DNA from 3 places in the Parageobacillus galactosidasius genome. Region 3 is predicted to be linked to each of the others. Evidence: predicted binding sites of a transcription regulator. Region 3 holds the regulator's gene; each other region holds the start of a gene.
The links. Region 3 encodes Rex, which represses fermentation and respiration genes when NADH is low (regulators of the CRP and FNR family bind a similar motif). Its sites were predicted from a motif close to TTGTGAAATATTTCACAA; they were not measured.

Region 1: the regulator Rex is predicted to act here: its motif matches at 2,970-2,987, upstream of pflB (formate C-acetyltransferase).
Region 2: the regulator Rex is predicted to act here: its motif matches at 2,666-2,683, upstream of B9L23_RS04320 (DUF2249 domain-containing protein).

Annotation. Positions count from the first base shown of each region.
Region 1 is NZ_NDYL01000002.1:1,943,617-1,951,113, reverse strand. It holds gene pflA (pyruvate formate-lyase-activating protein) at 1-548, opposite strand, end outside; gene pflB (formate C-acetyltransferase) at 604-2,853, opposite strand; gene B9L23_RS19410 (amino acid permease) at 3,111-4,505, opposite strand; gene B9L23_RS19405 (TrmH family RNA methyltransferase) at 4,864-5,577, shown strand; partial or broken gene B9L23_RS19400 (basic amino acid ABC transporter substrate-binding protein) at 5,671-6,410, opposite strand; gene putP (sodium/proline symporter PutP) at 6,660-7,497, shown strand, end outside.
Region 2 is NZ_NDYL01000001.1:806,971-814,467, forward strand. It holds gene B9L23_RS04315 (nitric-oxide reductase large subunit) at 34-2,397, shown strand; gene B9L23_RS04320 (DUF2249 domain-containing protein) at 2,749-2,982, shown strand; gene B9L23_RS04325 (molybdenum cofactor guanylyltransferase) at 3,087-3,674, shown strand; gene B9L23_RS04330 (TIGR04053 family radical SAM/SPASM domain-containing protein) at 3,747-4,865, shown strand; gene B9L23_RS04335 (MFS transporter) at 5,112-6,287, shown strand; gene B9L23_RS04340 (multicopper oxidase domain-containing protein) at 6,552-7,497, shown strand, end outside.
Region 3 is NZ_NDYL01000001.1:269,701-277,197, forward strand. It holds gene tsaE (tRNA (adenosine(37)-N6)-threonylcarbamoyltransferase complex ATPase subunit type 1 TsaE) at 1-420, shown strand, start outside; gene tsaB (tRNA (adenosine(37)-N6)-threonylcarbamoyltransferase complex dimerization subunit type 1 TsaB) at 417-1,157, shown strand; gene rimI (ribosomal protein S18-alanine N-acetyltransferase) at 1,117-1,569, shown strand; gene tsaD (tRNA (adenosine(37)-N6)-threonylcarbamoyltransferase complex transferase subunit TsaD) at 1,566-2,579, shown strand; gene B9L23_RS01560 (ABC-F family ATP-binding cassette domain-containing protein) at 3,000-4,934, opposite strand; gene moaC (cyclic pyranopterin monophosphate synthase MoaC) at 5,059-5,580, shown strand; gene B9L23_RS01570 (redox-sensing transcriptional repressor Rex) at 5,570-6,226, shown strand; gene B9L23_RS01575 (twin-arginine translocase TatA/TatE family subunit) at 6,223-6,378, shown strand; gene tatC (twin-arginine translocase subunit TatC) at 6,399-7,145, shown strand; gene B9L23_RS01585 (YdiK family protein) at 7,160-7,342, opposite strand; gene B9L23_RS01590 (CPBP family intramembrane glutamic endopeptidase) at 7,347-7,497, opposite strand, start outside.

The sequences.
Region 1 (7,497 bases), on a different contig from region 3:
AAATCATTCGGGTCGTCTGTAATGGTTGGAACGAGAACATGCCGGATCCAAACAGGAACGTTTTTTTCGGATAAGAACCGAGCAAATTGTAAAATATGTTGATTTGTTTTTCCTGTCAGCTTCCGATGTTTTTTTTCGTCAATATGTTTTAAATCAAGCAAAATTAAATCAGTATAGGAAAGCAATTCGTTTAATTTTTGCTGGAACGACGCTTCCGCCGTGTAGCATCCTCCTGACGAATCGATCGCTGTATGAATGCCGAGTTTTTTGCATGCTTTAAATAGCTCGATTAAAAAGTCGATTTGCAACAAAGGTTCCCCGCCGCTGACGGTAATTCCGCCGCCGGAAGCGTTGATAAACGGCAAATACGTTTTTACATCATCGATAATTTCTTCTACGGTCATTTCTTTTCCTTTTCCGATTTCCCATGTGTCGGCGTTATGACAATATTGACAGCGCAGCAAGCATCCTTGTGTGAAGATGACATAGCGAAGGCCTGGACCGTCGACGGTGCCGCATGTCTCAATCGAATGAATAAACCCTTTCATCGGATGGTCTCCTTCCTAAGAGAAATATCCCCCCTCAAGAAGGAGGGGGAGATCGTTACATCGTTTCGTGGAATGTGCGGTTAATGACGTCAATTTGTTGTTCACGAGTTAATTTAATGAAGTTGACGGCATATCCAGAGACGCGAATCGTTAATTGCGGATATTTTTCTGGATGTTCCATTGCATCTAATAACGTTTCACGATTCAACACGTTAATGTTGAGATGGTGTCCGCCTTTTTCCATGTAACCATCTAAAATGGCGACAAGGTTGCGAACACGGGCATGTTCTTCTTTTCCTAAAGCTTTCGGCACGATTGAGAACGTATTAGAAATGCCATCTAATGCATGTTCAAATGGCAATTTCGCGACAGAGCTTAACGAAGCGAGCGCTCCCTTCGTGTCACGGCCGTGCAGCGGGTTCGCTCCCGGAGCAAACGGTTCGCCAGCGCGACGGCCATCTGGCGTATTTCCTGTCTTTTTCCCGTATACGACGTTCGATGTAATCGTTAAAATCGATAACGTATGTTTTGAATCGCGATACGTTTTATGTTTTTTCAATTTCGTCATAAAACGTTCGACTAAATCAACCGCAATTTGGTCGACGCGATCATCGTTATTTCCGTATTTCGGGAAATCTCCTTCGATTTCAAAATCAACGGCAATGCCGTTTTCATCTCGAATCGGTTTGACTTTTGCGTATTTGATCGCACTTAACGAATCAGCGACAACCGATAGTCCGGCGATACCAGTTGCCATCGTGCGTAAAATATGCGAATCATGAAGCGCCATTTCAATGCGTTCATAACAATATTTATCGTGCATGTAATGAATGACATTGAGTGTATTAATATAAAGTTCCGCAAGCCATTCAAGTACATGATCAAACTTACGCATGACTTCATCGTAATCTAAATATTCGGATGTAATTGGCGCAAACTCAGGACCAACTTGTATTTTTAATTTTTCATCAACGCCGCCATTAATCGCATATAACAATGCTTTCGCAAGGTTGGCGCGCGCTCCGAAAAATTGCATTTGCTTGCCAATTCTCATTGGCGATACGCAGCAAGCAATTCCATAGTCATCGCCGAATTCCACGCGCATTAAGTCGTCGTTTTCATATTGAATCGAGCTTGTTTTTATCGACATTTTCGCGCAATATTCTTTGAACGCTTCCGGCAATTGTTTCGACCAAAGTACCGTTAAGTTTGGCTCTGGCGCAGGTCCTAAGTTATCCAACGTATGAAGGAAGCGGAACGAGTTTTTCGTGACTAACGGACGACCATCGATCGCCATTCCGCCGATCGATTCTGTTACCCATGTCGGGTCGCCGCTGAATAGTTCGTTATATTCCGGTGTTCTGGCGAATTTGACAAGGCGCAATTTCATCACAAAATGGTCGACAAGTTCCTGCGCTTCTTTTTCTGTTAGCGCACCTTCTTGTAGGTCGCGTTCGATATAAATGTCTAAGAAGGTGGACACGCGGCCTAAGCTCATCGCTGCGCCGTTTTGTTCTTTAATAGCGGCAAGATAAGCGAAATAGAGCCATTGGAATGCTTCGTGTGCGTTTTGCGCTGGTTCGGAAATGTCGTAACCGTAGCTTAATGCCATTTGTTTCAATTCGTTTAACGCGCGAATTTGTTCAGCAATTTCCTCGCGAAGGCGGATAATGTCTTCCGTCATCGTTCTTGCGCCAGTGTTTTTCAAATCCTTTTGTTTTTCTTCAATCAGACGATCGACACCGTATAACGCCACGCGGCGATAGTCGCCAATAATGCGGCCGCGTCCATATGCGTCTGGAAGGCCTGTGATAATTCCCGCTTTGCGCGCTAATTTCATCTCTTCGGTGTAAACGTCAAATACACCTTGGTTATGGGTTTTTCGGTATTCGGTAAAAATTTTTTTCACTTCGTCGCTTACTTTGTAGCCGTATGCTTCGCATGATTGTTGCGCCATGCGGATGCCTCCGAACGGCATTAATGCGCGCTTAAACGGTTTATCTGTTTGAAAACCAACAATTTTTTCCAAGTCTTTGTTTAAATAACCCGGTCTGTGGGAAGTGATGGTGGAAACAATGGATGTATCCATATCGAGAACGCCGCCTTTTTCGCGTTCTTGTTTCGACAATTCCATCACTTGTTCCCATAGTTTCTTCGTCGCTTCTGTAGGCCCTTCTAGAAATGACTCATCCCCATAGTAAACGGTGACGTTGTTTAAAATAAAGTCACGGACGTCAATGGACTTTTTCCATTTTGACCCTTTAAAATTTCGCCACGGGTCTAATACAGCAGTAGCTTGTTTCATAACAGATCCCCTCCCAATCGCCTGTAACTATAACAGATCAAAAAAATATATATAACAGATTTCAACTATACAATACTATATTTATTGACGCCTAGAACAATCTATTATTGAATAGTTTGTGAAATATTGAACAATATTAAATGAATGATGGTGTTGGTATGTAACAGGGGGAAGGGAGAAAGGATCATCAATGAACATGGAGAAGGATGTAAAAAAATAAACATCTCCATCCCTATAAAAGGGATGGAGACGGTTGTTTAGCTAACTTGTTTTTTATCAGAAGGGTAGGCATGGCGCTTATGCATGCCTTTTGCATAATAGACGACAACGAGCAAGATGAGCCAGGCTGGTCCAATGATAAGTGCGATTCGTGTGTCAGGGAAATATGCCATTAAACCGGTAACTCCGACTAAAAAGGCGAGAGCGATATAAGAGCTATAAGGATAAAGCGGCATTTTATACTTTAATTGTTTTTGCTTTTCTGGGCTTAAGCGTTTACGGAAGTGCAATTGCGAAAGCAAAATAATCGCCCATGTCCAAATCGCGCCAAATGTCGCGACACTTGTGACCCATTGGAATACTTTTTCGGAAACGTAGTTTAAATACACACCGACTAACATCGCTAACGCCGTGACGATGAGGGCGACGCCTGGAATTCCGCGCTTTGTCAGTTTAGCGAAGGAAGGCGGTGCTTCTTTTTGCTCAGCCAAGTTGAAGAGCATGCGGCTTGTGCTGAAAATTCCACTGTTGCAGGAAGACAACGCAGCCGTTAAAACGACAAAGTTGATGATTCCCGCAGCGGCGTGAATGCCGATTTTTTCAAATGTTAAGACAAACGGGCTTCCTTTTTCGCCGATTTCGTTCCAAGGGTAAATGGACATGATGACAAATAATGCGCCCACGTAGAAAATTAAAATGCGCCAAAATACGCTATTGACCGCTTTGGTCAGCGATTTTTCCGGATTTTTCACTTCGCCGGCCGTAACGCCGAGCATTTCAATTCCTAAGTAGGCGAACATCACCATTTGCAAAGACATTAACACACCGGTAAAGCCGTTCGGGAGAAATCCGCCATGTTCCCAAAGGTTGCTGATGCCTGTGGCGACTCCGCCATTGCCGATTCCGAACAGAATCATGCCCAAGCCAACGATGATCATAAATACAATGGTGACAATTTTAATAAGCGCAAACCAAAATTCTAATTCCCCGTACGCCTTGACAGCGAGGAAATTGATTAATGTCATCATTATTAAAGCGGCTAGCGCCCATATCCATCTTGGCGTATCAGGGAACCAAAATTGCATATAAATGCCGGCAGCGGTGATTTCCGCGATGCAAGTAACTACCCATAAAAACCAATAGTTCCACCCGGTTAAATAACCAGCAAGCGGTCCTAAATAGTCATGCGCGTAGCGGCTGAATGAACCGGCAACCGGGTTTTCCACGGCCATTTCGCCGAGTGCGCGCATAATAAAGAACATAATCGCGCCGCTTACCGCATAAGCAATCAAAATCGCCGGTCCCGCTAATTTGATGGAAGATGCAGAGCCAAGAAATAGCCCGACCCCAATCGCTGCCCCAAGAGACATAAGAGAAATATGTCTTTCCTCTAATCCACGATGTAATTTTTGTTCATTTTTTGGAGTTTGCATAATCGTTTCCTCCTATCGATCGGGACAATTTTGTAAAAAGCAAATAAAAAATAAATTATTTTAAAAAATTTTTTAAAGCGTTTACATTTAATATAGTATATGCTGGATAAATATTTGTAAATGTATTTATATATGAAATAAGTGGTATCTTTGTTATTTAAATAAAATTAATAATATTCTAATAAATATATCATTTGCTTTGTAATATGTATTATGGTTCATGATAGGCAATAAAAAAATGGGAATGTATGGATTTATTAAGAAGTTTTTCGGCTTGTTGTGTTTGCTCGCATTGTCAAAATTTTGTACAATGAGATTCGTTCTAGGTAGATTATTAGAAGAAACGAAGGTGATGGCAATGAACGAGCAAGAAGCAAAAGCGTTCATTGAACAGCTGCAAAAAGAAGGGGTGTTGACGGAAGAAACGCGTCTTATTTGGGAAATGATTTTACCGGAACGGTTAAAGCGGATGTATGATGTACTTCAAAAGCGGACGCGTTATATTACGGTATTGACTGAAGCAGTCGACGATCCGCATAACCAAGCGGCGGTGTTGCGGACAGCGGAAGCGTTTGGCGTGCAGGATGTGTATGTCGTCACTGGAAAAACGCCGTTTCAGCCGAACCCGCTTGTGACGCGACATGCCGATAAATGGCTGACGCTGCAGCAAAAACCGGATATTGTAACGACGATTAAAGAGCTGCAAGCAAAAGGGTATCAAGTGTATGCCAGCTATCTCGGCGAAGGAACGCTTCGCCTTGGCGACATCGATGTGTCGCGGCCGACGGCGCTTCTATTTGGCAACGAGCATAGCGGTGTGTCGCAAGAGGCGATTCGTGCCGCTGATGCGACGTTTATGATTCCAATGTATGGGTTTGTCCAAAGTTTTAATATATCAGTGGCGGCAGCGCTTGCGTTATACGATGTAACCGAGAGAGCGCGCCAACAAGCAGGCGAGCGCTACTATTTACCATTTCAAGAAAAAAAGGAGCTATTTGAAAAATGGATGTGGCAAACGTTAAATCCGCGCATTCGCGAACGGCTGGCAAAGCAGCTGGGTCGTTCTGTTTAGCCTTCCCTAAATGCGAGGGAAGGATTCTTTTTTGTTTGCGGATGGAAGCAGCATGGCGAAGACCAGCTTTTTGCTGTTGTGGTCCGTAAAAAACCTTGTCGCTTCGTCCACTTTTGGCTTCAAGTCGCTTCCTTTCGGGAACATCAGCCCGTAAAACTCAGACTCGAAATGTTCTGGATCGGCGATGGTTTTGATTTTTTTATCCGGATTGTTTTTCACATACTCGCTTGCCACCGCGTTGTCCGTAACGACCGCCTCGACGCCGCCGTTTAATAAGTCCATAATCGCCACAACCGTGTTTTCGAATTTTTTAATGTTTTTATTTTCTTTTCCAAGCAATTTTTCTACTGCTGCTTGTCCCGTGGTGCCGTTTTGGACGCCGATCGTTTTTCCTTTTAAGTCAAGCGCATTTTTGATTGGACTATTTTCTTTCACCATAATCATATAGGTGGATTCAAAATAAGGAATGGAGAAATCGTATGTTTGTTTCCGCTTATCATTGATCGTGATGCCGGAGATCGCCATATCGATTTCTTTGCTTTGCAATGCGGCAAAGAGCGGATCCCAGCCGATATTTTTCAGTTCATAGTCGATGCCAGCTTCTTTCATAACCGCATCTAACAAGTCAACGTCAAAACCGACGATTTCCCCTTTATCCATGTACTCAAACGGTGCAAACGCAGCGTCTGTTCCGACGATAATTTTTTCTTTGTTTCCTCTTTTCCCGAAGAGGAAGAAGAACTCGGTTCCGCAGATTTTCCACCACATGCAGCCAACGCTGTAAGCGACGCAAGCACTACAGCGATCGTATTAATAAACCTCCTCACTATTATATTCTATTAGTTGAATTTCAATTTATAATATTCTTGAAACAAATGAATATTCATTTTTATAAAATAATGTAGCAGAAGTGGGTTGGTTTATTTTTATATTATAAATTAATTGAATATTCGTTTTGTTTTTTGGAAAACCTTATAATATATTTATGTTCTAAACAATTGGAAAATTATAATTATTATTGTAAAAATAATATTCTTTCGTTATGATGATAGAGAAGGCAACAAAGGAAAGGGGAGAATGCCTTGGTATTGATTTCTGTCGCAGTGTATATGATTGGGATGCTTCTTATTGGGTATTGGGCTTATAAACGTACGTCCAACCTTTCCGATTATATGCTTGGGGGAAGGACGTTAGGCCCTGCGGTCACAGCGCTCAGTGCGGGGGCTTCCGATATGAGCGGTTGGCTGTTGATGGGGCTTCCAGGAGCAATGTATGCGCAAGGATTAAGTGCATCATGGATTGTTATTGGGCTTACGCTCGGAGCATATGCGAACTGGTTATATGTTGCGCCTCGTTTGCGTGTATATACGGAAGTAGCAAATGATTCGATTACGATTCCGGAATTTTTGGAAAATAGATTCGGCGATACATCGAAGCTGCTTCGGTTAATTTCCGGTCTTGTTATTATGATTTTCTTTACCTTTTATGTATCTTCTGGTCTTGTATCTGGAGCGGTGCTGTTTCAAAACTCATTTGGCACAAGTTATCATACAGGGCTATGGATTGTTGCTGGTGTCGTTGTTGCGTATACATTGTTTGGAGGATTTTTGGCTGTTAGTTGGACCGATTTTGTGCAAGGAACGATTATGTTTATTGCTCTTATTCTTGTCCCGGCCGTAACGCTTTTCCATACGGGCGGTGTCGGCGATACGTTTACTACCATTAAAAACATTGACCCTAATTTGCTCGATTTATGGAAAGGAACTAGCTTCCTCGGTATTATTTCGCTGTTTGCGTGGGGTCTCGGTTATTTCGGACAACCGCACATTATTGTCCGTTTTATGGCGATTTCATCGGTCAAGGAAATGAAAAATGCCCGCCGCATTGGAATGGGGTGGATGATTTTCTCCGTTGTCGGCG
Region 2 (7,497 bases), 540 kb from region 3:
AAGGCGAATTTAATGATAGGAAGGTGGTTATTTATGGAAATTAATCGATCGGTTCGTACGTCTCCACGTCCTGAACGTCGAACACAAAATAGTTTTCTTAAATCTATATTAATTTTTACCATTTTGATCAGTTTTACCGTCTTGCTAGTTGGCGGATACTGGATTTTTAAAGAAATGGCGCCAAGACCGAAAGAGGTCCGAAGCGAAAGCGGCGACGTATTAATGACGAAAGAAACAATTATCGGTGGGCAGTCCGTGTTCCAGAAATACGGATTAATGGATTACGGTACAGTGCTTGGACATGGTTCTTACATGGGGCCGGATTATACAGCAGAAGCATTGAAGATTTATACGGAAGGAATGCAAGAGTATAAAGCAAAAGAACTGTATGATAAGCCATTCTCTGAGCTATCCAAAGATGAAAAAACAATCGTTCGGGATAAAGTTATTAAAGAAATGCGGAAAAACCGCTACAATCCGGTTACCGATGTGCTTGTGTTAACAGATGCACAAGTATATGGGCTTCAAAAAGTTCGTGACTATTACCGCGATGTATTTACAAACGGTGATGGTTGGGGCTTGCAAAAAGGGTTGATTAAAGAATCGGATATGCCAAAAACAAATCGCGCTTGGGTTGCGGACAGCGATCAAATTCAGCAAATTGCCGATTTCTTCTTCTGGACAGCTTGGTTATCAAGCACTCCGCGTATCGGTGACAATATTACGTACACCAACAACTGGCCTTATTACGAAGATGCAGGAAATACAATGACGTTTTCCGCCATGTGGTGGAGCGGTGCAAGTGTGACCATCTTAATTTTATTTGTTGCGATTATTTTGTACTTCTTCTATCGTTATCAATTGAGCATGCAAGAAGCATATAAAGAAGGACAGTTTCCAGTTATCGATTTGCGCAAGCAGCCATTAACCCCTTCGCAAGCGAAATCAGCAAAATACTTTACAATCGTAGCCGTGCTGTTTTTCGTTCAATCGATGTTTGGCGCGTTGCTTGCCCATTATTATGTAGAACCAGACAGCTTTTTCGGCATCAAATGGATTCACGATTTACTGCCGTTTAACATTGCAAAAGGTTACCATTTACAACTAGCAATTTTTTGGATTGCAACATCATGGTTAGGTATGGGGATTTTTATCGCACCGCTTGTCGGCGGACATGAACCGAAAAAACAAGGGCTTCTTGTTGACATTTTGTTCTGGGCGCTTGTCGTTCTTGTCGGCGGCAGCATGATCGGCCAATGGCTTGGAGTAAACGGATATTTAGGAAACAACTGGTTCTTGCTCGGCCATCAAGGTTGGGAATATCTTGAGCTTGGACGCATTTGGCAAATTATCTTAGTAGTAGGTATGCTTATTTGGCTGTTTATCGTCTTCCGCGGCATTAAGAGCGGATTAAAGCGGGAAAGTGATAAAGGCGGACTAATTCACTTATTGTTCTATTCTGCAATTGCGGTGCCGTTCTTTTACATCTTTGCGTTCTTTATTAAGCCAGACACGAACTTTACAATGGCAGATTTCTGGCGCTGGTGGATTATCCATTTGTGGGTAGAAGGAATTTTCGAAGTGTTTGCGGTTGTTGTTATCGGCTTTTTGTTAGTGCAATTGAGACTTGTTACAAAAAAATCTACAGTAAGAGCATTATATTTCCAATTTACGATTTTGCTTGGCAGCGGGGTCATCGGTATCGGCCACCACTATTATTACAACGGTTCGGCGGAAATATGGATCGCGCTTGGCGCCGTCTTCTCAGCACTCGAAGTCATTCCGCTTACATTGCTGATTTTAGAAGCATATGAACAGTATAAAATGATGCGCGACGGCGGGGTTAACTTCCCTTATAAATCGACATTCTGGTTCTTAATTGCTACGGCAATTTGGAACTTAGTCGGCGCGGGTGTGCTTGGATTCCTTATCAACTTGCCGGCAGTCAGCTACTTTGAACACGGGCAATTTTTAACACCAGCCCACGGCCATGGATCGATGATGGGTGTTTACGGAATGTTCGGTATTGCCGTGCTGCTTTACTCATTGCGCAATATCGTGAAACCGGAAGCATGGAACGATAAATTATTAAAATTTGCATGCTGGATGCTCAATATCGGGCTTGCAGGGATGATTGCAGTGACGTTGTTGCCAGTCGGCATTCTGCAAATTAAAGAAGCTTTTGAAAAAGGCTATTGGGCATCTCGCTCTCCAGAGTTTTTACAACAAGATATTGTGCAAAACTTGAATCTGATCCGTGCTGTTCCAGATACGATTTTCTTAATTGGTGTCATCGTGATTATGGGGTTCAGCGTAAAAGCGCTATTCCATTTGCGTAAACCGACACACGGCGAGGGAGAAGCGCTTCCGGTCGCCGATCTGACAAAAGAAGAATAAACAAAAAAGAATCACAGCACAAATAGCTGTGATTCTTTTTATCTTTCTATGATAGCGCTTTCTATTTTGTTTATTGTTAGGTTTTCTGCATTTTTTCTTTTTTCTCGTGACATTGAAAACAGTATAATGTTTCTTTTTCGTCGCAAATGACGCCGTTTAAGAAACCATGAAAACAATGTATCGGTTTGCCGCACTGCGAACAAAAGCCAACAAGCTCTTCCAATCATCATTTCTCCTTTCACAGGCATTGAGAATTTTCATCCATCAATTGTGATATTCGTCACTACGACAAACGACAGAAATGATTATGATGTATACATAATTAATTATACTATAAAGGAGGCAATAAGTATGAATCAATTTGCCGCAAAAATTCATGCACCTGACTATGAGCCGAGAGAAAGACACCCTGCGATCTTTCGCTTATTCGATAGCTTAAAACCAGGTGAAGTGATGGAATTAACGAATGACCATGATCCGCGTCCGCTGCATTATCAGTTTATGATGGAACGTCCAGATCAATTTACTTGGGAGTACTTGGAAGAAGGACCAGAAATTTGGCGAGTCGCAATCGGCAAAAAATAAACATGAATGCTAAAAAAGATTCCCGAAAGAATGATGGGAATCTTTTTTTTTTGTTGCTTCCATGGTACAGTAAAACAAAGATTTTGGTGAAAGGGGAAAAATGAATGAACAAAATGGCAGGAGTGGTTCTTGCCGGCGGGCAGTCGCGGCGTTTTGGCAGCCCGAAAGCGTTTGCCAAATTTAACGGAAAATATTTTTTTGAAATTGCTGTGGAAACGTTACGCGCAGTAGTAGAGGATATTTATATTGTTAGCCATCCTTCGCTAATAGACTGTTTTCGACAAAAGACGGCGGAAAAAGTGATTATGGACGATGAACGGTATCGTGGCCAAGGGCCGCTTGCCGGAATTTATACGGTCATGAAAGAATGCGAGGCGGAATGGATATTTGTGCTTCCGTGCGATATGCCGTATATGCGTCCAGAAGCAGCGGCAAAACTTGCTAAATATGCGAACGAGAAGTTTGATGCGATTATCTGTGCGCATTTCGGCCGAATTCAGCCATTAGTTGGCATATATCATCGGCGAACATGCAAGCAGATCGAAAAACTTCTACAGGCACAAGATAATAGGATGAAATCGCTTTTTCGCCATTGCCATGTCCACTATGTGAACGAGCAAGATTTTTGGGAAGATGAGATCGTCTTTCGCAATGTAAACACGCCGAATGAGTTTGACGATATTGTGACATAAGTCACTTTGTGATATTTATCACATTAGTGTCCTCTCCAATGCAGTACAATGAGAACAAGGAGGGGGATAGTAGTGAGGGACTTTAACGAAAATCCGTTTATTGTGATTTGGGAACTAACAAGGGCATGTCAGTTAAAATGTGTTCATTGCCGAGCGGAAGCGCAATATCACCGCGATCCGCGCGAATTGACATTCGAAGAAGGGAAAAAGTTAATTGATGATATATATGAGATGGATCAGCCGCTTCTCGTGTTTACTGGCGGGGACCCGCTCATGCGCCCAGATGTATATGATCTTGCCAAATATGCGATTGACAAAGGACTTCATGTTTCAATGACGCCAAGTGCGACGCCGAACGTGACAAAGGAAGCGATTCGGAAAGCGAAGGAAGTTGGCCTTTCTCGTTGGGCGTTTAGTTTAGATGGGCCAAACGCGGAAATTCATGATCGTTTTCGTGGGACATCCGGTTCGTTTGATTTGACTATAAAAGCGATTGAATATTTACATGAACTTGATATTCCAGTGCAAATTAATACCGTCATCTCCCGATATAACGTCCATGTGCTTGATGAAATGGCAGAGTTGGTTGAAAAACTAAAATGTGTGCTTTGGAGCGTCTTTTTCCTTGTGCCGACAGGACGCGGAAAAGAGTCAGATATGATTTCGCCGGTGGAACATGAAAAAGTGTTTCGTTGGCTTTATGAAACGAGCAAGCGCGTCCCGTTTGACATAAAAACGACAGCAGGGCAGCATTACCGCCGTGTCGTGTTGCAGGCGAAAATGCGAGAAAAACAAATCTCGGGCGATGAAATTAACTATGAAGACGTGTTGATGAAGGGATTAACTGGACAAGTCGATGGTCTTGGCCGTGCGCCAAAAGGGGTCAATGATGGCAATGGATTTGTTTTTATTTCTCATATCGGTGACGTATATCCGAGCGGGTTGCTCCCGGTGAAAGCAGGAAATGTCCGGGAAACGCCGCTCGCGGAAATTTATCGAAATTCTCCGATTTTCCGAGATTTGCGCAATCCTGATAAATATAAAGGAAAATGCGGCGTATGCGAATTCCGCTACGTTTGCGGCGGATCGCGCTCGCGGGCGTATGCAGTTACGGGTGATTACTTAGAAAGCGAACCGTATTGCGTATACATTCCAAAAGCATTGCGACAAAAAGAAAAACATTTATCTTAATCACAGTGGTAACTGGCTCTCTTTTATTAGGGAGCCAGTTTTTTATTTACGAGTTCACTGAAATAATTTTCTAGACATTAAAATAAACAGGACACGATAAAGATGGAAATCAACTTTTTACAATTATGTGACACTATAAAAAAATGTGATAAACTTCACAAATATTTTTTTTTCATTTGCGTATGATGTACTCAAAAGCAGGTGAATTTAGTTATATGGCTGTGAACAAAAAGGAGGATTTTCGTGATGAATAAGCAAAAAGCCCTTTTGCCGATTACAACGTTGGCGATGACGTTTGCGTTTGCTGTATGGGCTGTATTTTCTCCGTTGGCGAATACATTCCAAGAAATGTACGGACTAACATCGACACAAAAAAGCATTTTAGTTGCGATTCCAGTTTTGCTTGGTTCCATTATGCGCATTCCGCTCGGGATTTGGACGGATCGATTTGGCGGCAGACGATTATTTTCGTTGTTGCTATTGTTCATAATTATTCCATTAATAGGAGCGGGTTTTGCTGATTCATATGCAATGTTAATGTTTTGGGCGTTCTTTATCGGAATGGCAGGGACGTCGTTTGCCATTTCTGTTACGTTCGTATCGCGCTTAACACCGCCAGAAAAACAAGGAACAGCACTCGGCATTAACGCGATGGGGAATATTGGAACAGCGGTGGCAAGCTTTTTGGTTCCTTCGATCGCGGCAGCGTTTGGAGTGAAATGGGCGTTTTGGGGAATGATTATCCCAGTTGTCATCATGCTCCTTCTTGTTTGGTTCTTTACTCCGGATATGCCAAAGCCTAAGCAGCAAAAAACGATGCTTGATTCGTTATCGGTGTTGAAGTATAAACATACGTGGACGTTATCTCTCTTTTATTTCGTTACATTTGGTGCATTTGTTGCATTCGGCATTTATTTGCCATCGCTGCTCATTGATTTATATGGTTTAACTCCGGTGGATGCCGGGCTTCGCGCTGCTGGATTTACCATTATTGCGACACTTGCGAGACCGATTGGCGGAAACCTCGGCGATAAAATCGGTGCCGAACGGGTATTGAATTTCGTTTATGCTGGAATTACGATTGGAGCGCTTGCCATTGTATTTGGAATGGAAAATATTGTTGTGATGACAGTCGCATGCTTGTTTATTGCCATTATGTCCGGATTAGGAAACGGTGCGGTCTTTAAGCTTGTTCCGCAGCTATTCCCTGCAGAAACAGGTGCTGTCACCGGCATCGTCGGCGCATGGGGCGGACTTGGCGGCTTTTTCCCACCGATTTTGCTGGGAATAGTGAAAGATGCTACTGGTTCTTACGTGCTCGGCTTTCTTCTTCTCAGCTTGTTTGCCCTCGTTTGCTTCCTGCTTAACCGCGTCGTCTTCGGAAAAAAAGTGGGCAAAGTGACAAAACCATATGCACCGTAACAAAAAGCAGGTCGTTTCAAGCGATCTGCTTTTTTTAATATGGAGCTTTGATTTCTGATTATTTGCATGTTTTTAAGTAAAACGTATATCGTTCAATCCATCATTTTCCCTACCGAAATGATTTCTAACGTTAATATATAACATTGTTCAACAATTCACAAACTATTCAAACATCGGCCATGATACGTGATACGAATCACTAGGATGAGAAACAGAACGCACTATTCTTAAAGTGTAAGGATTGATAAAAATGGAGGGAGGAACATGGCAGGCAAACTTCACACATTCATGGCGGTAGCAGCGACGGCAGCGTTACTAGCGGCCTGTGGAAACGAAGGTGCCGGGGAGAAAGAGGCGACGAAAGAAACGGTAAAGATAGAGCATCACGCAAGTTCAAACGTCATCGCTGCCCATAAAGATCTTAACCAAAAACCGGTTCCATTGAAAATGGAACGCATCGGTCCGCATGATGTCAAAATCGAGATGACTGCACAAGTAACTGACATCGAAATCGATAAAGGAAAAATCTATAAAGCATGGACGTTCAACGGTCAAGCACCTGGACCGCTCATTGTCGTCAATGAAGGAGATACGCTCCATTTTACGTTAAAAAATATGGACCCATCGCTGCCCCATAGCATGGATTTCCACGCCGTCCACGCTTCGCCGTCGAAAGATTTTGCCGACGTCATGCCGAATAAGTCGGGAACGTTTACGTACCCAGCGAACAACCCAGGCGTATTTATGTACCATTGCGGCACGAAGCCGGTGCTCGCCCATATCGCCAACGGCATGCATGGGATGATTATCGTCAAGCCGAAAAACGGCTATCCGACCGATAAAGAAGTGGACCGCGAATTTGTCTTAATCCAAAACGAGTGGTACAAGTATAATGACATGGATGATTTCCAAAACGGGGTACCAAGCTATGTTGTTTTTTCGGCAAAAGCGTTAAAAGCAGGCGATCGAAATACGAACGGAGATACATTTACGCTAAAAGAGAAGCCGCTCGTTGCCAAAGTCGGCGACAAAGTTAGAATTTACATCCTTAACGTTGGTCCGAACGAAGTCAGCTCATTCCATGTCGTTGGAACCGTTTTGGATGATGTGTATATCGACGGTAATCCAAACAACCATCTAAAAGGTTTGCAGACAGTGATGCTTCCGGCTAGCGGCGGCGCGGTCGTTGAATTTACCGTCACACGCCCGG
Region 3 (7,497 bases):
ACGATGCATCTTGCTTCAAGATTTGGAGAACAGTTAAAAGCAAAAGATGTCATTACATTAGAAGGGGATTTAGGCGCGGGAAAAACGACGTTTACAAAAGGATTAGCCAAAGGATTGGGAGTAAGGAAAACGGTTAGCAGTCCTACTTTTACGATTGTGAAGGAATATAAAGGGCGTCTCCCCCTTTATCATATGGATGTGTATCGTTTAGAAGATACAATGGAGGATCTCGGTTTTGACGAATATTTTCATGGTGATGGTGTCACTGTCATCGAATGGGCACATCTTATCGAACCACAGCTACCACCGGAAAGATTGAACATTTATCTGTTTCACCATGGGAATGATGAGCGAAAATTAGTGATTGAACCAATCGGAGAACGATATGAACAGTTATGTAAGGGGATTTTAGAGTCATGAAAATATTAGCGATTGATACATCAAATGTGGTAATGGGAGTCGCATTAGTGGAAGACGATATCGTAAAAGGAGAAATAGTGACAAATATAAAGAAAGACCATTCCACGCGCGTAATGCCGGCAATCCAGTCTTTATTGAAAGATTGCGGTGTATCTCCCAGTGAACTAGAGTTAATTGTTGTTGCGAGAGGGCCCGGATCTTATACGGGAGTGCGCATCGGAGTAACGATTGCAAAAACATTAGCATGGGCATTAAAGATCCCGATTGTAGGAGTATCTAGCCTTGAAGTGTTAGCAGCGAACGGAAGGTATTTTTCGGGTGTTATCGCTCCGTTTTTTGATGCGAGAAGAGGTCAAATTTATACAGGATTATATCGCTATAACGGCGTACAACTAGAGTGTATAGAAAGTGACCGAATCGTTTTGGCCGATGAATGGGCGCACAAACTGCAGGAAAGACAGGAGAAAGTGTTATTTATCGGAGCCGATATCGCCTTATATAAAGAAACGTTTCAGCAACAACTTGGCGATTTTGCGGAATTTGCGCCGTCTTCGTTACAATTGCCTCGCCCAGGTGAGTTAGCGCTGCTTGGAAAAAATAAAGAAAAAGAGAATACTCATACTTTTGTGCCTAATTACGTTCGCCTTGCCGAGGCAGAAGCAAAATGGCTTGCCAAGCAAAAAGGGGAAAACAAATATGGGGATGAAAATTCGATTTCGCTCAATGACCTTAAATGATATTGATGCAGTATTGCAAGTGGAGCATGCTTCTTTTACGTCTCCTTGGAGCAGAGAAGCATTTTATAATGAGCTTGTTTATAATCGTTATGCCAAATATATCGTAATGGAACATAACGGCCGCATCATTGGCTATGCGGGAATGTGGGTCGTCATTGATGAAGCGCATATTACAAATGTAGCTGTATTGCCTGAATATCGCGGCAAAAAATTAGGGGAAGCGCTAATGCGCAAATTAATGGAAACAGCAAAGCAACTTGGGGCTGTCACCATGACATTAGAAGTTCGTGTTTCTAATCATGTAGCCCAATCTTTATATCGAAAATTAGGATTTCTTAATGGCGGTATCCGCAGACATTATTATCCAGATAATTTAGAAGATGCTCTTGTAATGTGGGTGAAATTATCATGAATCATGACATATATGTTCTTGGAATTGAAACGAGCTGCGATGAAACCGCGGCGGCAGTTGTGAAAAATGGAACGGAAATTTTGTCTAATATTGTGGCTTCCCAAATGGAAAGCCATAAACGATTTGGCGGAGTCGTACCAGAAATCGCCTCGCGCCACCATGTCGAGCAGATTACGCTCGTTATTGAAGAAGCGATGCGTAAGGCGGATGTTTCGTTTCAACAGTTGAGTGCTATTGCAGTGACGCAAGGTCCAGGATTAGTCGGCGCTCTTTTGATTGGTGTGAACGCGGCGAAAGCGTTAGCGTTTGCCCATGGTCTTCCGCTTGTAGGCGTTCATCATATCGCCGGGCATATTTACGCGAATCGGCTTGTTACGGAAATGAAATTTCCGTTGTTATCTCTTGTGGTTTCAGGAGGACATACGGAACTTGTGTACATGGAGGGGCATGGCAAGTTTCAAGTCATCGGCGAAACGAGAGACGATGCGGCGGGAGAAGCGTATGACAAGGTGGCGAGGGCATTAAACCTTCCTTATCCGGGCGGACCGCATATTGACCGTCTTGCACAGGAAGGAAAGGTGACCATTGATTTGCCTCGTGCATGGCTGGAAGAAGGGTCATATGATTTTAGCTTCAGCGGGTTGAAATCGGCGGTATTAAACACGCTTCATAACGCGAATCAGCGTGGAGAAATCATCGACCCGAAAGATATGGCAGCCAGCTTTCAAGCGAGCGTAATCGATGTGCTTGTGACCAAAACCGTCAACGCAGCAAAAGAATATAATGTCCGTCAAGTGCTGCTTGCGGGCGGAGTCGCCGCAAACAGAGGATTACGAGCGGAGTTGGAGCGAAAAATGGCTGAATTAGACCATATCGAATTGGTTATTCCGCCTTTATCGCTTTGTACCGACAATGCGGCGATGATTGCGGCGGCAGGAACTGTTTTATTCACACAAGGAAAACTTGCCGACATGGCATTGAACGCAGATCCAAGTTTAGAACTAGATTAAACGAAAAGGACTTCTTTCAAGATATGTCTTGAAGGAAGTTCTTTTTTTATATAAAAATGTGTAACTTTTTTCGTTGAACGGAGTGAAAGGAAGAGAGATAAAGTATCTTTGAACAGATTAGCTATGAGCGTTTTACATGGTGGAAAAAGGAAAAACCAATTTTTTATTAAAAAAATAATCATGTGAATATATTTATCCACAAATTGTGGATATTGTGGAAAAAGAGAAAGAATCTTATTTTATTAGGGATGAAATAACCACAAATTTTTTCATATAAAAACGGCTTTTTTTGTGGATAATGTGGAAAAATCCGTGAATAACTTAAATTGTGGGAAAAAAATTGGGGATAAGTTTGTGGGTATGTGACTAACTAAAAAACATCCACGGGTATGCACAACCGTGGATGTTTTTTCGCAATTATTATTGTAATGTATGAAGTGTTTCCCATTCTTCTAGTAATTTTTCTAATTTTCCCTTCATTTCGTCACTCTCTTTTGTTAATTTTTGTACTTTCTCATGGTCTTGATAAATTTCTGGATCGCATAATTGTTCGTCGATGTATGCGATTTGCTGTTCTAATTCGCTAATTTCTGTTTCAATTTCTTCAATGCGCCGCTTGCGCTGTCGTTCTAGTTTTTTCGCCTCTTTTTCCTGTTCGTAGCTAAGTTTCGATGATGCCTCTTCATGAGAACGGCCTGTTTGTTTCTCGGAAGCGAGACGTTCTAGCTCCAGCATTTCCGCCTTTTTTGCGACATAGTAGTCATAATCGCCTAAATACTCGGTAATTCCGTCACTAGAAAGCTCATATACTTTCGTGGCAATTCGATTAATAAAATAGCGGTCGTGAGAAACGAATAAAATAGTTCCGGGATATTCGATTAAGGCGTTTTCGAGCACTTCTTTACTGTCTAAATCAAGATGGTTTGTCGGTTCGTCTAAAATAAGGAAATTGGCTTTTTGCATCATTAGTTTGGCAAGCGCCAGTCTCGCTTTTTCACCGCCGCTTAAGGCCGATACAGGTTTTAATACATCGTCTCCAGAGAATAAGAAGCTTCCGAGCACGGTGCGGATTTCTTTTTCCGTTTTGTCAGGGTATTCATCCCAAAGTTCATCGAGCACGCGCTTATTCGAGGACAAATCAGCCTGGTTTTGGTCGTAATAGCCGATTTGCACGTTCGAACCGTAACGGAAATGTCCTGATTGCAGCGGAAGTTTGTTTACAATCGCTTTTAACAACGTTGACTTTCCGATTCCGTTCGGTCCGACCAAGGCGATGCTTTCACCGCGCGTGATGCGGAAACGAATGTTGCGAATGAGCGGCTTGTTCTCATCATATCCGACTGCGACATCTTCAGCGATTAATACGTCATTTCCGCTTTGCCGTTCGATGTCAAAAGAAAAGGAAGCAACTTTTTCGTCTCCTGCTGGTTTTTCCATTCTCTCCATTTTTTCTAACTGTTTTCTCCGGCTTTGCGCACGTCTTGTTGTGGAGGCACGGGCAATATTGCGTTGAATAAAGTCTTGGAGTTTTGCGATTTCTTCTTGTTGTTTTTCATACAGTTTTCGTTCTCGTTCATATTCGGCTGCTTTTTGTTCTAAGTAACGGCTGTAATTTCCTGTGTATCGTTTCAATGTTGTCCGTGACAGCTCATATACTTGGGTGACAACTTTATCGAGAAAGTAGCGGTCGTGGGATACGATAAGAATAGCGCCAGGATATGTTTGCAAGTATTGTTCGAGCCATGTTAATGTTTCAAGGTCTAAATGGTTTGTCGGTTCGTCCAAAATAAGCAAATCAGGCTTCATTAAAAGCAGTTTTCCAAGCGCCAGACGAGTTCGTTGTCCGCCGCTTAACGATTGAACGGGAGTCGTCATATAGTCATATTTCGCAAATTGTAAGCCGTGTAAAATCGAACGAATATCCGCTTCGTATTGATAACCGCCTTGTTCTTTATAGCGTTCTTGCAATGCATCATAATCTTTTAATAATTTTTCATAGCGGGAAGAATCGGCGATTAGATCAGGGTCTCCCATTTGCAGCTCCATCTGGCGAAGTTGTTTTTCTATTGTTTTTAGAGGAGCAAATACTGTCATCATTTCTTCCCAAATGGATAAAGAGGAGTGTAGACCGCTATCTTGAGCAAGATATCCGATCGATACTTCTTTTGGTTTGATGATTTCTCCACTATCGTAAGACATCTCACCAGCAATAATTTTTAATAGTGTCGATTTTCCTGCTCCGTTTCTTCCGACGAGCGCAATTCTATCTTTGGATTGTATTTCTAATTTTATATTCGATAAAATAAGGTCAGCACCGAAATATTTTGTTAGTTGATTGACTTGTAAAATAATCATTGTTGTTCACCTCTCGTTTAACAATAATAGTGTAGCGTAATTTGTTTTCTTATCGCAATAAAACAAAACGATAAAAGACAGATGTCTAAAAATAGTGTATAGTTTATAAATGGGGGAGATATGTGTGTCATCATTTACGCATTTTAATGAACAAGGCCGTGCAAAAATGGTCGATATTACGGAAAAAGAGGATACCATTCGAGTAGCGGTAGCACAAACGAGCGTGACCGTAAATAAAGAAATTTACGAGAAAATGACAAATCGCATGATTGAAAAAGGGGATGTGCTTGCTGTTGCGCAAGTAGCCGGCATTATGGCCGCAAAAAAAACGTCTGATTTAATTCCAATGTGCCACCCTCTTATGTTAAAAGGTGTCGACATCCAATTTGCATGGCATGTCGAGGAAGAAAAAGCGCTTTACCAATTACTGATCACCGTAACGGTAAAAACAAAAGGAAGTACAGGTGTGGAGATGGAAGCGCTGACGGCTGCTTCTGTTTGTGCACTGACCGTGTATGATATGTGTAAGGCGCTAGACAAAGGGATGGTGATTGGCCCAACCTATTTAGTGGAAAAATCAGGTGGGAAATCAGGCCATTATCAACGAGAAAACAGTAGTGTTGGGGGATTTGCGAATGAACAATGAACAACCAAAAATTCCGCAAGCAACTGCAAAACGTTTGCCACTATATTACCGCTTTTTGAAAAATTTACATGCTTCAGGAAAACAACGAGTTTCTTCTGCGGAATTAAGTGAGGCAGTAAAAGTTGATCCCGCGACCATTCGCCGTGATTTTTCCTATTTCGGTGCGCTTGGCAAAAAAGGATACGGATATAATGTCAATTATTTATTATCTTTTTTTCGCAAGACGCTTGATCAAGATGAAATTACCGAAGTGGCGTTATTTGGAGTCGGGAACTTAGGGACAGCGTTTTTAAATTATAATTTTACAAAAAATAATAATACAAAAATTGTGATGGCATTTGATGTCGATCAAAAGAAAGTAGGAAAAGAAGTTGGCGGTGTGCCAGTATATCATTTGGATGAATTGGAAAATCGCCTTCACGAAGGAATTCCTGTTGCGATTTTGACCGTACCGGCTCCTGCCGCTCAATGGATTACGGACCGTCTCGTTCAAAAAGGGATTAAAGGAATTTTAAACTTTACACCCGCTCGATTGAACGTACCGAAACATATTCGTGTCCATCATATTGATTTAGCGGTTGAATTGCAATCATTAGTCTATTTCTTAAAAAATTATCCGGCCGATAAAGGAGAGAATGAAAAGTGAAATATTTGTTAATTGTGCTTGTTATTTTATTATTGTTTGGAACGAAAAAACTTCCGGAGCTGGGCAAATCGCTCGGTCAATCGCTGCGGGAATTTAAGGATGCCACTAAAGGATTAACAGACGAGGATGAAAAAAAACCAGACCAATTATGATTTGTTAGGATGATTGAAGTATGGACGATAAAGAAATGTCGGTGTACGAACACCTGGGAGAATTACGAAAGCGACTTATTATTGTTCTTGTGTTTTTTGTCATTGCCCTTATTGCTAGTTTCTTTTTCGTGGAGCCCGTCATTTTATATTTGCAGCGAACGGACGAAGCGAAGGAATTAACGATGAACGCCTTTCGTTTAACAGATCCAATAAAAATTTATGTTCAATTTGCGTTTGTTCTTGCGTTTGTTCTTACCGCGCCAGTTCTGCTTTATCAAATTTGGGCGTTTGTCAGTCCTGGGCTGTATGAAAAGGAACGAAGAGTCACGTTAAGCTACATTCCGATTTCGATCTTTCTCTTTTTAGCTGGCATTAGTTTTGCGTATTTCATCTTATTTCCTTTCGTCGTTCGTTTTATGCAAAATTTAGCGTCCCGTCTCGGCATTCATCAGGTGATAGGGATTAATGAATACTTTGAATTTTTGCTTCATCTGATCTTGCCATTTGGAATTGTATTTCAGCTGCCGGTAGTTGTGATGTTTTTAACAAGGCTTGGCTTGATTACACCGATGTTATTAATCAAGGTGCGCAAATATGCTTATTTAGCATTATTGATTTTAGCGGCGGTCATTACGCCGCCAGATGTGCTGTCACAAGTCATTGTTATGATTCCGCTTTCGATTTTATATGAAGTGAGCATTTGGATTTCGAAAATAGCTTATCGCAAAGCGCTATTGGCGCAGACGGAACAAGAAAACCTCCCGTGAATGCGGCGGGAGGTTCATTTTTTAAAGTAAAGTACTAACAGACGTATCGCAGTTCCAAAATCAAGCGTAGCTATTATCGCAAGAACGATCGTGAAAAAATTCCAAATGGTTTCATCCGCACTTTGAATCGACAAGTAAGTGAATAAGATGCCCATAAGAAAATAGAAAAAAGCGAATTGTAATGGTGACCTTTTCATCGTACTAAAAGCCTCCAATAATGAGTTGTATCTGTTCTGTTTGACGCATCATTTTTTCTATCTCATCCGCAAATATCGTTTGTATTAATACGACGAACGTATTCATAGTGACGTGGGCAAAAATCGGAACGAAAATACGCTTTGTTTTCGCGTAA